DNA from 2 places in the Salinifilum ghardaiensis genome. Region 1 is predicted to be linked to the other one. Evidence: riboswitches for the same ligand, from Rfam matches in the RefSeq annotation. Region 1 holds a riboswitch; the other holds the start of a gene.
What was found. Region 1 has a riboswitch for cobalamin ahead of ACVGV0_RS11020 (Rossmann-like domain-containing protein). Riboswitches for the same ligand answer to the same signal wherever they lie in the genome.
Positions count from the first base shown of each region.

Region 1 (7,759 bases):
AGGTGAATCCGGCCAAACTGCGCCGCACGATCGGCTACAGCATCCAGCAGACGGGGCTGTTCCCGCACCGCACGGTCGGCGACAACATCGCCACGGTGCCCAGGATGCTCGGCTGGCGCGCCGAGCGCGTCCGCGCACGCGTGGACGAACTGCTCGAACTGGTCGGCCTGGACCCGTCCCGCCACCGCGGTCGCTACCCCAAGCAGCTCTCCGGCGGGCAGCAGCAGCGCGTCGGCGTCGCGCGGGCCCTCGGCGGAGATCCGGCGGTGATGCTCATGGACGAACCGTTCGGCGCGATCGACCCGCTCAACCGCGAAGCGCTGCAGAACGAATTCCTGCGCATCCAGTCCGAACTGCGCAAGACGATCGTGTTCGTCACCCACGACATCGACGAGGCGATCAAGATGGGCGACCGCATCGCCATCTTCCGCGAGGGCGGCACCGTCGCGCAGTACGACACCCCGGAGAACATCCTCGCCGAACCCGCCGACGCGTTCGTCGCCGACTTCCTCGGCGCGGGCGCGGCCGTCAAACGGCTCTCGCTGACCCCCCTCGGATCCGTGCCGGTGCCGCGGTGGCCGGCGGTGCGGGAGGACATGAGCGGCGACGAGCAGGCCGCCCTGCTCCGGCAGCGCGACGAGGAGTTCCTGCCGGTGCTCGATTCGCACGGCCGCCCGACCGGTTGGCTGCCGCGCGCGGCGGGCGCGGACGACGCGGAGATCCCGCTGCTCTCCCCGCTCGGCCCGGCCGACACGCTGTTCCGAGCGCTCGACGCGATGCTGGCGAACAACTCCTCGGCGACGGTCGTCGTCGACGAGCGCGGTGCCTACCGCGGAGTGCTGGAGCTGGACTCGCTCCGCGAGCTGATGCACACCCGCGGCACCGGCGCGGCGAACACCCCGGACGAGTTGCAGGAGGTGTAGCGCGATGGCCGTTCTCACCCGCGACCCCACCGGCCGGCTCGCCCGCGGTGCACCGGCCGGGCTCGTGGCGGCGGGGCGCTACGCGGCGAGGCCGGTGGTCCTGGCAGCGGTGTTGACCGCGCTGTACGTCCACGTCTCGGCCCAGCCGCTGGACCTCATCGAGGCGCGCAGCCTCAACCCCGACTACATCCTCAGCAGGGTCGTCCAGCACCTGCTGCTGAGCGCCGCGGCGGCGAGCCTGATCCTCGTGATCGCGATCCCCGCCGGCGTGCTGCTCACGCGGTCCTGGAGCAGGTCGCTGGCCGCCCCGCTGCTGACCGTGGCCAACCTCGGCCAGGCGGTTCCCTCCATCGGACTGGTCGTGCTGCTCGCGGTGACCTTCCTCAGCCTGGGGGTCAACGAGATCGCGATCATCGCCTTCGTCGTCTACGGCATCCTCCCGGTGCTGCGCAACACGCTCGCCGGGTTGCAGCAGGTCGACTCCGCGGTGATCGAGTCGGCCCGCGGGATGGGCATGACGCGCACGGCGGTGCTGTGGAAGATCGAACTGCCGCTGGCCGTGCCCGTGATGCTGGCCGGCATCCGCACCGCCCTGGTCATCACCGTGGGAACGGTGGCGCTGGCGACGTTCGTCGGCGCCGGCGGGCTCGGCGACATCATCTCCAACGGCATCAACTCGAACCGGAACCTGGTGCTGGTCACCGGCAGCGCTCTGGTCGCTGTGCTGGCGCTGCTGATCGACTGGCTCGCCGGGATCGCCGAGGAGTTCCTGCACCCGCGGGGGATTCGGAGCGGCGATCATGACTAGCCGCGGATCAGGGAGGTTTCCCGTGCTGCGACCACCGCACCACCGACGGCTCCGCGCCGCGGGCGCGCTGCTGGGCCTCGTCGCCGTGCTCGTCAGCGGCTGCGCCGGCGTGAGCGGCGAGGGGAACGGCACCTCCACCGGAGCGGACCTGCGGGGAGGATCCATCGCGCGCGAGTACGACCTGCGCGGTGCTGAGTTCACGGTGGGTTCCAAGGAGTTCACCGAGCAGACCATCCTCGGGGAGATCATGAGCAACGCCCTGCGGGCGGCCGGTGCGCGCACGCAGGACCAGACCGGCCTGTCCGGATCGACGATCACCCGGCAGGCGCTGACCAACCGCGAGATCGACATGTACTGGGAGTACAGCGGCACCGCGTGGTCGCTGTACCTCGGCCACGACGACCCCGTCCCCGGCGAGCGCGCCCAGTACGAGGCCGTCAAGCGCGAGGACGAGCAGCGCAACGGCATCGCCTGGTTGGGGCCGGCGCGCTTCGGCAACAAGTACGCGATCGCTCGAGCCGCCGACGCGAGCGGTCCGGCCGGCCGCGTGGACGACCTCGAGCAGCTCGCCCGCTTGGCCGAGCGCCGTCCGGAGGAGGCCAGCATCTGCGGCGCGGCCGAGTTCCTGGACCGCGAGTTCGGGCCGATGCAGCAGACGTACGACTTCCGGATCCCTTCCAAGCACACCTACCAGAACGACTTCGCGCTGAACTTCGTCAACGCGGCCAAGGGCAGTCCGTGCAACTTCGCCGAGGTGTTCACCACCGACGCCCGGTTGAAGTCGCTGAACCTTGAGGTGCTCGAGGACCCGCGGACGCACTTCGACACGCAGCTGGCCGCGCTGACCGTCCGGGAGGAAACGGTGCGGGAGCACCCGCAGATCCGCGAGCTCGCGCGGCGCATCGGCCAGGACCTGACCATGGACACCATGATCGAGCTCAACGGGATGGTGGACATGCGGGGCGCCACTCCGGAGGAGGCCGCGCTGCACTTCCTGCGCGAGCACGGCTACATCGGCGGTGATCGGCGATGACCGGGACGAACCCGGCGGCGGCGTTCGCCTGCGAGCTGCGCTTCGCCGACCTTCCCCCCGAGGTCGTCGAACGGGCGCGGTGGTGCTTGCTCGACTTGCTCGGCGTGGCCGCGGCGGGGGCGCGCACGCCGATGGCGCGGATCGCCCTGGAACACGCCGCCGCGGAGATGCCCGCTGGTGCGAGGTGGGCCGAGCTGTGGTTCGACGGTCGGCTGTCCTCCCCGGCGGGCGCGGCGTTCGCCAACGCCGCCGTGCTGGACAGCTTCGACGGGCACGACGGGCACGCGCTGACCAAGGGCCACGCGGGTGCGGCGGTGCTGCCCGCCGTGCTCGCCAGCACCGGTGCGCGCTCCGGGCGGGAGCTGATCACGGCTCTGGTCGTGGGCTACGAGATCGCCACCCGCGCCGGGATCGCGCTGCACGCGGCCACTTCCGAGTACCACGCCTCGGGCGGCTGGAACGCCCTCGGGTGCGCGGCCGTGGCAGCGCGCTCGCTCGGGATCGGTCCGGAGGAGAGCGGGCACGCCCTCGGCATCGCCGAGTACCACGCTCCCCGCAGTCCGATGATGCGCTGCGTCGACCGCCCCGCGATGGTCAAGGACGGTTCGGCGTGGGGCGCGCACGCGGGTGTGCACGCGGCGGTTCTGGCTGCCCGGGGGTTCACGGGTGCGCCCGCGGGCCTCGTCGAGCACTCGGAGCTCTGGGGCGACCTCGGGGTGCGGTGGCGCATCCGGGAGCAGTACTTCAAACCCTACCCGGTGTGCCGGTGGGCGCATCCTGCCATCGAGGCGGTGCTCGGCCCGATGCGAGCGTCCGACGTCGGGTGCCGGGAGATCGCGCGGATCGACGTGCGCACCTTCGCGGCCGCTGCCCGGCTGGCCGCCCGGGAACCGGCGAGCACCGAGCAGGCGCAGTACAGCCTGCCGTTCGCCGTGGCCGCCGCGGCGGTGCACGGGCGGGTCGGCGCCGAACTGCTGGCGGCGCCGAGCGGGGCGGGGGCGGAGTTGCGGAGGCTGAGCCGGTCGCTGCGCGTGCAGGTCGCGCCCGAGTTCGAGCGGGTCTTCCCGGAGCAGCGCTGGGCCGAGGCGACGCTGGTGCTCCGCGACGGCCGCAGTCTCCGGTCCGGAGCGGTCTCGGCGCCGGGCGGTCCCGAATCACCGATGACGGGGCGGGAGATCACCGGCAAGTTCCGGAACCTGGCCGCACCCGTGCTGGGACGTGAGCGTGCGGAGCGGATCGCAACGCTCTCCGGCGAGATGGGCCGGCTGCCGGACGTGCCGGAGCGCTACGACGCGCTCCTCGCCGAGATCACCGGCCCGCTGTGAGGTAGTTCCCGGGGCTGCGGGCGCCCGGTGCGTGCTGCGGCTCGCGCTTCGCGAGCGCGCTCGGCCTGTCGGAGCACCGCCGACAACCCCGAGCGCGGGAACGTGCGACCGCAGTCGCGCTCACGCGTGGTGGTCGACGATGTCGTACTCCTCCCACCGCAACTCCTCCATCCACTGTGGTTCGCCGGAAGCGCTTCACACCGCGGCCGGGCGCACGGGGAGTTCGAAGTGGACGGACGGGCTGTGCCGGCCGTCCTGCCGCCCGTCGTGGATCTCCGTGGCCAGGCTGCGCCAGAACGGTTCCGCCCCGTCCACGGCCGGGTTCGTGTGCAGGTAGAGCGTGGTGTACTCGGGGGCCGCGGCGACGAATTCGCAGGCGAGGCCGACGAGCGCGCGGGCCAGGCCGTTCCTGCGGTGCTCGGGGCGGACGTAGGTGCGGAAGATCTGCGCCGTCTCCGCGGTGCCGTAGCGCTGGGCGATCCACTGTGGATGCGGTGGGCTCTTCGGCCCGTCCGAGCGCACGGATGCGGTTCCGACGACCTCGTCTTCCAGCGCGGCCACGAACAGGGCGTGGCCGGGCGTGCGGAAGTAGGTGTCCTCGAGGTGGATCACGTCGGCGTGCCAGCTGGGGACGTAACCGTGGCCGAGCACGTGGTAGAAGGTGTCGAGCATGAGCGTGCGCGCTCCCTCGACGTCGTGCAGGCGTGCGCGCCGCACGGTGTAGTCGCCGAGCGCTCGATCGCTTCCCCCGGGCATGTCCTGGCTCCTCGAACGTCCGTTCCGATCCACGTGTCCGAGACTAATGCAACACGCTTGCAACAGCAAAATCGATGCTGAAAGCGCGGGATTCCGCGGGGAACAGCTGCTCATGCCGGGTTCGGCGGTGCGCGGGCGCTCCGGTGGCACCGGCGGGGAACCGCTCGGGGCGGCTTGACATCCGGTGGGGCGGCTGCGTACTTCTGGATCACGTACTGCGACGGCGACCAGGAAGCCGGTGCGAATCCGGCACGGTCCCGCCACTGTGAGTGGGGAGCTTCCCTCCACCCGCGGCCACTGCCGGAGAGCCCGGTGGGAAGGCCGGAGGGGCGGCGAGAATCCACGAGTCAGGACACTGACGCCGTCGCGCCGACTCGAAGCGGGGTCGCGGAGCCCCGAAGGAGGTACACAGGTGCGTCACGACACGTGCACCGCACGGCCGTCCCCGAACGACCCGCGTGCGGCGGTGGACCCGCAGGGCGCGTGAAAAGCCCCGGCACCGCTGGCAACCCCTCAACTCACGTGGATCGTACGGAGACGACTGTGCTTTCGACCGCTTCGGCCCCGGCCGGACGCAACGGAACCTCGCCGGACCTGCTGGCGCAGCGCGCGCTGGGCGGGCAGTTCGCGCGGGACCGCGACGACCTCCCGCAGTCCTTCAGCGCCTCGGTCGCGTTCCTGACCGTGCAGGGCTCGCAGCACTCCGGCAGGAGGAGCAGCTACGTCAACACGGTGCTCAGCATCCGCGTGCACGATGCCGTGGGCTCGTGCGCCGTGGAACCCGGTGAGCTCGGGGAGCGGGAGGTGCAGGAGATCGTCGGCTGCCGCGTCGACGCCCTGCTGTCCCACCCCGAACCCGCCGTGCGGGTGGCCGCGCTCGACGCGTACCTCACCTGCGTGCGACCGCACATCAGCGACCCGCGGAGGAGGACGGTGCGGCTGCCCCCGGGAGGTTCGCTGGAGAAGTCCACCGCCCGGGCCCGGGCGGTCGCGGAGCTCGTGCACGTGCCCGCGGGCGGGCGCGTCGCCGTGATCGGCGTGGTCAACTCGCTGCTGTCGGCGCTGCGCGAGCGCGGTGTCGACTACGTCGCCTGCGACCTCAGGGGCGGGCGAACCGAGTGGGACGAACCGGTGCTGCAGTGCCACCGGCAGGCGATCGGCCGAGCCCGGGCGGTCCTCGCCTCCGGGATGGTGCTCGGCAACGACACCTTCAACGAGATCGCCGGGCTGTGCCGCGACCGCGGTCTCGCCCTGACGATGTTCGCGCAGACCGGCAGCGCGGTCGCGCGGGAACTGCTCGGTTCCGGCGTCGACGCCCTGTCGGCGGAGCCGTACCCCTTCTTCTGGCTCACCGGCGATGCCACCGAGATCCACCTCTACTCGGCCGCGGGCGGTGGTCGGCCGTGACGCTGACGCACGCGGGCGCGAAGACCGGCGGCGCCAAGTGCCTCTCCCTGCTGGACCTGATCGGGAACACCCCCGCGGTGCGTGTGGACACTCCGCTGCCGCGCCGGCACCCGGGGTTCTGGGCCAAGTTGGAAGGACTCGCTCCCGGGACCATGAAGGCCCGAGCGGCGTTGTCGATGCTGGACGGAGCGCGCCACCGGGGCGAGCTGCTGCCCGGAGCACCGGTCGTGGAATCCAGCAGCGGGACCCTGGCCGTGGGACTGGCCTACGTCTGCGCGGCCCTGGGGCACCCGCTGGTCATCGTCGCCGATGACGAGCTCGACGGGATGACGCGCGCGCTGCTGCGGGCGCACGGCGCGCGCGTGGAGGTCGTGCGCCAACCCCACCCGCGGGGTGGCTGGCAGCGGGCGCGGCGCGACCGGGTCCGCGAACTGGTGGACTCGCTTCCCGGCGCGTACTGGCCGGACCAGTACAACAACCCGGACAACCCCGCCGGTTACCGGGGGCTGGGACTGGAGCTCGTGGACCAGTTCGACCGGTTGGACGCCGTGGTGTGCAGCGTCGGCACCGGTGGGCACAGCGCCGGCATCGCCGCGGTGCTGCGCGAGCACCGGCCCGAGGTGCGGATCGTGGGCGTGGACGCGCCGGCCTCGACCGTGTTCGGCCATCCCGCCGGAGAGCGGCTGATGCGGGGCTTGGGCAGCAGCATCCACCCGGGCAGCGTCGACTACCGCGCCTTCGACGAGGTCCACTGGGTGGGCGCGGCGCAGGCCGTCGACACGTGCCGCAGGCTGGCCGGGCACGCCTTCGCCACGGGCGGGTGGAGCACCGGCGCCGCCGCCACGGTCGCGGCCTGGTGCGCGCAGCAGGCCGGCCTGCACGAGGTGGTCGCGGTCTTCCCCGACGGTCCCCACCGCTACTGGGACACGATCTACGACGACGATTTCCGCGAGCGCAACGGATTGGACGGGCACAGCGCCGCGGAGCCGGTCGAGGTCGACGACCCGGCCGCCGCCGCACCGCTGGGGTGGAGCAGGTGCGGCACCATCACCGACCCCTGCCCCCGGCGGAGCTCGGCGCGCGAGCGCTGCGACGTGTGCGAAGAGGACGAGAACTCGTGAGAACAAGCGGATTCCGGATGCTGTCGTGGCCGGCGAGGCTGCTGGTGATCAACCAGTTCGGGATCACCCTGGGCTTCTACATGCTGCTGCCCTTCCTCGCCTCCTACATGACCGACGACCTCGGATACGGTGCCGCGCTGGTCGGTGTGGTGCTGGGGGTGCGGAACCTGAGCCAGCAGGGCATGTTCCTGCTCGGTGGAACCGCTGCTGACCGGTTGGGCTGCCGCCCGATGATCATCGCGGGCTGTGCGCTGCGCGTGCTGTCGTTCGGGTTGTTCGGCGTGCTGACCTCCCTGCCGGGGCTGGTCCTCGCCACGGTGCTCACCGGGCTGGCCGGGGCCCTGTTCAACCCCGCCGTGCGGACCTACCTGATGCACGAGGCCGGC
Region 1 is NZ_CM137101.1:2,396,334-2,404,092, forward strand. Features, by position in the region: gene ACVGV0_RS10995 (ABC transporter ATP-binding protein) at 1-923, shown strand, start outside; gene ACVGV0_RS11000 (ABC transporter permease) at 928-1,731, shown strand; gene ACVGV0_RS11005 (glycine betaine ABC transporter substrate-binding protein) at 1,754-2,764, shown strand; gene ACVGV0_RS11010 (MmgE/PrpD family protein) at 2,761-4,089, shown strand; gene ACVGV0_RS11015 (GNAT family N-acetyltransferase) at 4,285-4,845, opposite strand; cobalamin riboswitch at 5,024-5,223, shown strand; gene ACVGV0_RS11020 (Rossmann-like domain-containing protein) at 5,389-6,252, shown strand; gene ACVGV0_RS11025 (PLP-dependent cysteine synthase family protein) at 6,249-7,373, shown strand; gene ACVGV0_RS11030 (MFS transporter) at 7,370-7,759, shown strand, end outside.

Region 2 (7,759 bases), 1.5 Mb from region 1:
CGGCGACCCGCGCGGTGCTGCCCTCCGGGGCGGCGGAGCCACCGGTCGGTGCGATGCGCCCGTCGAACAGCCCCATCACGCCCTCGATGACGGACAGCTCCGCGTCCGCGGAGCCGTGCCGGAACAGCGGGGCGATGCGCTCCTCGCCGACCAGCACGGGGTCGAGGTTGCGCCCCGGCCGCCCGCATGCCAACCGGTGGTACCCGGGGTCGACGTAGTCGGGGCCGATCTTGAACGGCGCGGCCTGCGCACCGCGTTGCCGCAGCGCAGCGAGCAGTCCTGTGGCCACCGTCGTCTTGCCGTGGCCGGACGCGGGAGCGGCAACCACGACGCGTGCGTCGTTCACCACTCGATGCCCTTCTGCCCCTTCTGCCCGGCGTCCATCGGGTGCTTGACCTTGTCGGTGCGCATCACCAGGTCCGCGGCGTCGACGAGCTCCTGCGGCGCGTTGCGGCCGGTGATCACGACGTGCTGGTACCCGGGGCGCGTGCGCAGCGCCTCGACGACGCGCTGCACGTCCACCCAGCCCCAGTGCAGCGGGTAGGTGAACTCGTCGAGGACGTAGACGGTGTGCTGCTGCGCCTGCAGGCGCCGCTCGATCTCCTCCCAGCCCTCGAGCGCGGCGGCGGCGTGGTCCTCGGTCGTGGACTTCTTGCGCGTCCACGACCAGCCTTCGCCCATCTTGTTCCACTCGACGGGACCGCCCTCACCGGTCTCCTCGTGCGCGCGCCCGAGGGCGCGGAAGGCGCTCTCCTCGCCGACGCGCCACTTCGCGGACTTCACGAACTGGAACACGCCGATCGACCAGCCCTGGTTCCAGCCGCGCAGCGCGAGACCGAAGGCGGCCGTGGACTTCCCCTTCATCTCCCCCGTGTGCACCACGACCAGCGGGCGGTTGCGCCGTTGGCGCGTGGTGAGCCCGTCGTCGGGCACTGTCGTTGGCTGTCCCTGTGGCATAGTCCGACCCTAACCAACCTCCCCCTGCGCGCCGATGCGCGCAGGAGAAGGCTCACTTTCTCCGACGAACCGGGCGGTTGGCGGCACCGGTCCGCGCGCCGCCTCCTACCGGGAGCACCGCGGGAGCGGTTGCCGCTCACGCACTTCCGGACTGCATCGGATGCGGAGCGATCGGTTCCGCGTGAAGAAGGCCCCCACGCTCAACCGGCCTGGGGGTCACCGGGAGCGCAGGGGCACTTCGCGGGTCCACCCCTGGGGGTCAGGTGGACGGTGATCACCGTAGCAACCATGCGGCGTTTCCCAAAACACGATAAAAATTCGTGTACGGCGCGCTCATGCGGCGCGCCGAACCGCCCCCGCCGGCTGCTGCGCCGCGCGCACCACGCCGGCCACCGCATCGGCCGAGAGCTCCTCCAGCCGCAGCGCGGAAGCACCGAGCGCAGCGGCCACCTGACCGGCCAGTCCGAGCCGCACCGGCCCCTGCTCGCAGTCCACGACCACACCGGCGACCTCCCGCTCGGCGAGCACGCCGGCCGCGCGCACCGCATCGGCGCTCGCCTGCCGCGCCCGCTGCCGGGATCCGCTCGGGGCGGTCGCCGCGTTCGCCGGGACCGTCGCCTTGCCGTCGGTGAGCAGCACCAGCAACGGGCGGCGCTGCGGATCGCGCACCCGCTCGCTGTCCACCACCCGCTGCGCGCGCAGCAGTCCGTCGGCCAGCGGCGTGCGGCCACCGGTGCGCAGCTGGCGCATCCGCGCCGCAGCAACGTCCACAGAGGACGTCGGTGGCAGCACCACCTCGGCGGACTCCCCGCGGAAGGAGATCACGCCGACCTTGTCCCGGCGCTGGTAGGCGTCCCGCAGCAGTGACAGCACCGCGCCGCTGACCGCGGACATCCGCTCCCGCGCGGCCATCGAGCCGGACGCGTCCACGGCGAACAGCACGAGGTTCCCCTCGCGCCCCTCGCGCACCGTGCGGCGCACGTCCTCGTTGCGCACCACCAGACCGGGGCCGCTGCGCCCCCGCGCGTGCTGGTGCGGAGCAGCAGCGACCACAGTGGACGGAAGGTGGACCCCGTACCCCTCGTGGGACGAGGCGCGCACCCCGCGTCCCGTGCGCGAGCGGGCGCGGCTGCGGCGGCCGGGAGCTCCCTCCCCCGTGCCGGGAACTTCCAGCAGGCGCGCGCGGAACTCGGACCCGGGCGCCGGCGCGCGGCGCTCCTGCGGCGCCGGCGAGGAACCGTCCGAGTCCTCGGACTCCTGCCCCTGCGACTGCGAGGAGGGCGCCGAGGCCTGCTGCTCCTCCGGTTCGGGCGCGCCGCCGCCGGGGCCGTCGTCATCGGGACCACCGTCGTCCGGCCCTTCGTCGTCCGGCCCTCCGTCGCCGTCCGTTCCGCCCGAGTCGTCCCCGTCGCCGTCCGAACCGCCGCCCTGGTCGTCACCGGGCTCGTCCGCGTGCTGCGCGGCGTCGTCGAGCGCCTGCTGCAGCTGGTCGTCGTCCACACCCGGTTCGTCGAACGGATCGCGGCGCCGCCGGTGCGGCAGCACGAGCTTCGCCGCCGTCTCCACGTCGGTGGCGGCCACGGCGTCCGCACCGCGCCAGGCCGCGTGCGCCACCGCGGTGCGCGCCAGCACGAGGTCCGCGCGCATCCCGTCCACCTCGAACGACGCGCACAGCGCAGCGATGCGGCGCAGTTCCGCGTCGGGCAGGACGACCTTGCCCACCTGGTCGCGCGCCCGCGCGATCCGCTCGGCCAGCTCGGCCTCCTCGGCGGCCCACCGCGCGGCGAACCCCTCGGGGTCGTCCTCGAAGGCCAGGCGGCGGCGCATCACCTCGGACCGGGTCCCGACCTCGCGGTCGGCACCGACCTCCACCGCCAGCCCGAACCGGTCGAGCAGCTGCGGCCGGAGCTCGCCCTCCTCCGGGTTCATCGTCCCGACCAGGACGAACGACGCCGCGTGCGAGACGGACACGCCCTCCCGCTCGACGTGCGCGCGCCCCATCCCCGCCGCGTCCAGCAGGACGTCCACGAGGTGGTCGTGCAGCAGGTTGACCTCGTCGACGTAGAGCACGCCCCGGTGCGCCGCGGCCAGCAGGCCGGGCTGGTAGGCGCGGACGCCCTCGGACAGCGCCCGCTCCACGTCCAGCGATCCGAGCAGCCGGTCCTCGGTGGCGCCGACGGGCAGCTCCACCAGGCGCGCCGCGCGGTGCTGCGCCTCCGCGGAGGCGTGCGGACCGTCCGGGCACTGCGCGTCGGGCTGCGCGGGGGAGCAGGCGAACCGGCATTCCGGCACCACGTCCAGCACCGGCAGCAGCGAGGCCAGCGCTCGCACCACCGTCGACTTCGCCGTGCCCTTCTCACCGCGCACCAGCACACCGCCGATGCGGGGGTGCACCGCGTTCAGCAGCAACGCCAACCGCAGGTCGTCGTGCCCGACGACGGCGGAAAACGGGAAGCGCGGACTCACGCGGGAGGCCTGCGGCGAGGCAGTCATACCAAGGTCTTCCTTCCTCCGGTCTCGGACGCCCGGGGTGTCGGGGCGAGGGGCGGCAGTGTCCTGACTCCCGGATCCTCGCGTCCCTCCGGCCTTCCCGGGGCGGCGTCCGTGCGCCGCGGTCCGGTGGCCCGCGCGGGAGGTCCGCTCCCCGGTCACAGTGGCGCCGGCCGTGCCGGATTCGCACCGGCTTCCCTGGCGCCCCCTCGTGGAACCGTTTCCTGCAGGTCCACCAGCATCCTGGCAGAGCGCGATCACGGATCCAACACAGCGGGCCCGATCGGAGAGAAGTCCCACGGAGCCCGCGGGAGCTCACCGGGCCGTTCCGCGCTGCGGCGCTCCACCCGAGCTGCGCAGGAGGTCCGCGACCCGGCCGGGGCCTGGCCTCACTCGGCCAGCCGCATGTCGACGTGCGGGATGCCGTCCTCGTCGTGGACCGGACCGCTCTCGACGAAGCCGAAGGAGCGGTAGAAGCCGGCCTTGTCCACCTGCGCGGACAGCACGGCCGGACTGCGCCTGATCTCGGCGAGCGCGGCGCGCATCAGCTTGCGCGCCAGCCCCATGCCGCGGGCGCCCGCCTCGGTGCACACCCGGCCGATGCGGTACGTGCCGTCGGGCTCCTCCAGCAGCCGGAGGTAGCCGAGGACGACTCCGTCGGCGGAGTCGATCCAGAAGTGCCGGGTGGTCTCCTCGAGATCGCGGTCGTCCAGCTCGCGGTACGGGCAGTTCTGCTCCACGACGAACACGTCGACCCGCAGGCGCAGCATGCGGTAGAAATCGGTCGCGTCCAGATCGGCGGTGTACGCCCGGTGGACAGCAGTCGCGAGCGGCTGAAGTATCACCTGTTCGTGGATACCACAGCAGCGCCCGCCCGGTTCGCCCGACCCCGCCGCACCGTTAGGCACGCCACCCCGCCGGGGGCGCGCCGCTGGGCGCCCCGGCCTGCGCCGGAGCACCGCGCAGGCGGCTCGCAGGCGGGCTCACAGCTGCCCCTCGAGCAGCGGGACGTAGCCCGAGGTGCGGGTGTACACCCCCGGGGTGTCCGGGCGGCCGCACCCGTCGCCGTAGGAGACGACGCCGGCCAGCCGCCCGTTGACCACGTAGGGGCCACCGGAGTCCCCGGCGCAGGAGTCCACGCCGCCCCGGGGAACTCCGGCGCAGAACATCGCGGACCGGTCGTACTCGGAGTAGGTCTCCGCGCACTCCGCGTTCGCCGCCACGGGCACCTCGGCGGAGCGCAGCACGGGTGAGGACGGACCGGACTCGGCGGTGCGGCCCCAGCCGTACACGGTGCCGCGCGTGCCGGGGCGGTACGACTCCGCATCACCCGGCTCGACGAGGTCGATCGTCGGCTGCGGCAGCGGGTCGCGCAGCGTGAGCACCGCGATGTCGTCGCCGTGCTGCACGTCGCGGTAGTCGGGGTGGCGCCACACGTCGGCGACGGTGGCCTCGCTCCCGGCGTCGGTGCGCAGGTCGCTGCGCCCGGCCACCACGTGCAGGTCCTCCGACGGGCGCTCGACGCCGGTGAGCTGGTCGACGGTGCAGTGGGCCGCGGTGACGACCTTGCCGGGGCGCACGAGCGTGCCGCCGCAGAACTGCCGCCCCTCGGCGTCGGTGAGCGCCACCACCCACGGAGCCCGGCTCGTGTCGCTCCGCTCCCCGCCGAGCACCTTCGGCTCGGCGGTGACGGCCTGCGCGGCCGGGGACATCCCGGCCAGAACGGTGACCACACCGCCGAGCACGCCCGCACCGCGCACGAGCCGGCCGCGCCCACCCGCCTCCGCACCGGGGGCGCCGGCGGCGTCTCCGTTCCCGTCGCACCTCGCCACGGGGTGCCTCCTCTCACCGGGTTGCGCCAGCCGATCACCGTAGTGCCCCCGCGCGCTCGCCGGGCGGAGGCACAACTCACATGGTTCCCGGAAAAAATCCCGTTACCATGGATAAAGCGCGGAAATTTTCCTCTCCATGGGCATGTTGAGCACATGGATGTGCGCACTGGGGGCTTTGCATCGAACGGGGCGCACCCGACGCGTCCCGACCCGTGCCGGTAGCCACCGGCAGATCGAACCTGATCGTGTGAGGAGGAGGACGTGTTCGTGGATCTCAGCACGGTGCCCGCGTTCCTGATCGCCAGCCTCGTCGTGATCCTCACCCCGGGCGTGGACACGTTCCTCCTGCTGCGCACCTCGCTGCACCAGGGACGGGGCGCCGGCCTGCGCGCCCTGCTCGGCATCCACAGCGCCAGCGCGGTGCAGATGACCGTGGTGATCTCCGGGCTCGGCGCGCTCATCACGCAGCAGCCGGCGGTGCTGTCCACGTTGAAGTGGATCGGCGCGGCCTACCTGCTCTACCTGGCCGGGAGCATCCTGCGCGGGCTCTGGTTGGCGCGACGGGAGGCCCGCAGCGGGCTGCCCGCGCGGCACGCCGAGACGGCGAAACCGTTCACCCGCGGCTTCCTCAGCAACATCACCAACCCGAAGATGCTGCTGTTCAGCCTGGCCTTCCTGCCGCAGTTCGTCGGCTCCGCCGCCTACCCCGCCGCGCAGCTCGTCGTGCTCGGCGTGCTGTTCCTCGCCCTCGCCGCCGTCTGGGAGCTCGCGATCGTCCTGGGGGCGGGGCACATCGCCGACCGGCTGCGCAACCCCCGGGTCGGTCGAACCCTCGACCTCGTCAGCGCCACCGCTTTCGTCACGATCTCGATCGGCCTGGTGGCGGGCTGAGCACCTGCCGCCAGCGGGGAGGTGCGGCGGCGCGAGGCGGTTCCCGCACCGCCGCGTCCACCCTCCGCCGCGGGTCGGCGGGCCGCGCCGCGCACCCGTCTCCGCGCCCTCCGCGCTGCCGCGCCGCCGGCGAGCGGGTGCGGTTCACGCGTTCAGCTGGGCGACCACGTCCTGCTGGTAGGCGGCCGTGCGGGTGTAGACCCCCGGCGATCCCGGCCGGGCGCACCCGTTGCCCCAGGAGACGATCCCGACCAGCCGGTCACCGGCGACCAGGGGACCTCCGGAGTCGCCCTGGCAGCTGTCCACACCGCCTTCGGGCAGGCCCGCGCACACCATCGCGCTGGCGTCGAAGTCGCCGCCGTAGGCCGCGCCGCACTTCTCGTCGCCGACCAGCGGCACTTCGGCGCTGCGCAGCACGTCGGAGGACTGCCCGCCCTCGCTCGTCGTCCCCCAGCCGTACACCGTGGCGGGCGTGCCGGGCGCGTAGAGCTGCTCGTCCTGCGGTGCGGCGAGGTCCAGCGTCGGCTGCCGCAGCTCACCTGCGAGCGTGAGCACGGCGATGTCGGCCCCCGCCTGCGGGTTCCGATAGGACGGATGTGTCCACACTGATGTGACCTCGGACACTGTTCCCGCGTCCGTGTTCTTGTCCGCACGTCCGGAGACGACCTCGACCGAACCCGCGGACTCCCCCTCCACGCAGTGCGCCGCGGTCACCACCTTGTTCGAGCGCACGAGCGTTCCCCCGCAGAACTGGTTGCCCTGGCCATCACTCAGGTACACCACCCACGGGCTCGCTGCGATCGGGGCGGGTTCGCCGCCCACGATCGGCGGTGCCTGCGCCGCGGCCGAGGAGGCCGCGGCGGCGGGCTGCTCAGGAGCGGCGTGCGCCGTGCCCGCGATCCCGGCCGCAGCGATCGACCCCGACACCACCGCGGCCGCGGACAGCACGGCCGTGACGTGCCTGCTCCTCCGCGGAGTACTGCCTCGCGCCATGACTCCCTCTCCTCCCTGGTGTTACCGCTCCCGGAGCGGACCGTTCGCATCCGCACCGGAGTGTCCCCACTCAGCAGGGTCACAGTGCGAGAGGTTTTCGGCACCCCCGTCCCCCACCACTCGATCCGGTGAAGTTGGCCGGCGGAGAACACTGCGCGTCAGGACACAGTGGACATCCAGATCCACTGGCACACGGCAGAAAACGATCGAACACGGCACGCGCATGCCGTACGTCGCAGAACTCGGACCGGCCTGCTGCCCGACACGTCCCGGCATGTCGGGCAGCAGGCCGTGCTCGAGGACCCGCGTGCTCGAGGACCCGCGTGCTCGAGGGCCCGCGTGCTCGAGAACCCCCGTGCTCGAGGACCCGCGTCCCGGGAAGCGCCGTCTCCCGCCGGATCGGCTACTCCTCGAGCTCGCCTTCGAGCTCGAGGTAGATCGACCGCAGCTCCTCCAGCTTCTCCTGGTCGGGCTCCTCCCAGAGACCGCGGTCGGCGGCCTCCAGCAGCCGCTCGGTCATGCCGCGCAGCGCCCACGGGTTGGCGTCGTTGAGGAACTGCCGGACCTCGTCGTCGAACACGTAGGTCTCGGCGAGC
Region 2 is NZ_CM137101.1:3,937,315-3,945,073, forward strand. Features, by position in the region: gene ACVGV0_RS17940 (cobyrinate a,c-diamide synthase) at 1-349, opposite strand, end outside; gene cobO (cob(I)yrinic acid a,c-diamide adenosyltransferase) at 343-957, opposite strand; gene ACVGV0_RS17950 (magnesium chelatase subunit D family protein) at 1,291-3,450, opposite strand; cobalamin riboswitch at 3,509-3,645, opposite strand; gene ACVGV0_RS17955 (GNAT family N-acetyltransferase) at 3,837-4,292, opposite strand; gene ACVGV0_RS17960 (S1 family peptidase) at 4,431-5,279, opposite strand; gene ACVGV0_RS17965 (LysE family translocator) at 5,541-6,170, shown strand; gene ACVGV0_RS17970 (S1 family peptidase) at 6,315-7,163, opposite strand; gene cobN (cobaltochelatase subunit CobN) at 7,567-7,759, opposite strand, start outside.
Region 2: another riboswitch for cobalamin. It lies ahead of ACVGV0_RS17950 (magnesium chelatase subunit D family protein); the one in region 1 lies ahead of ACVGV0_RS11020 (Rossmann-like domain-containing protein).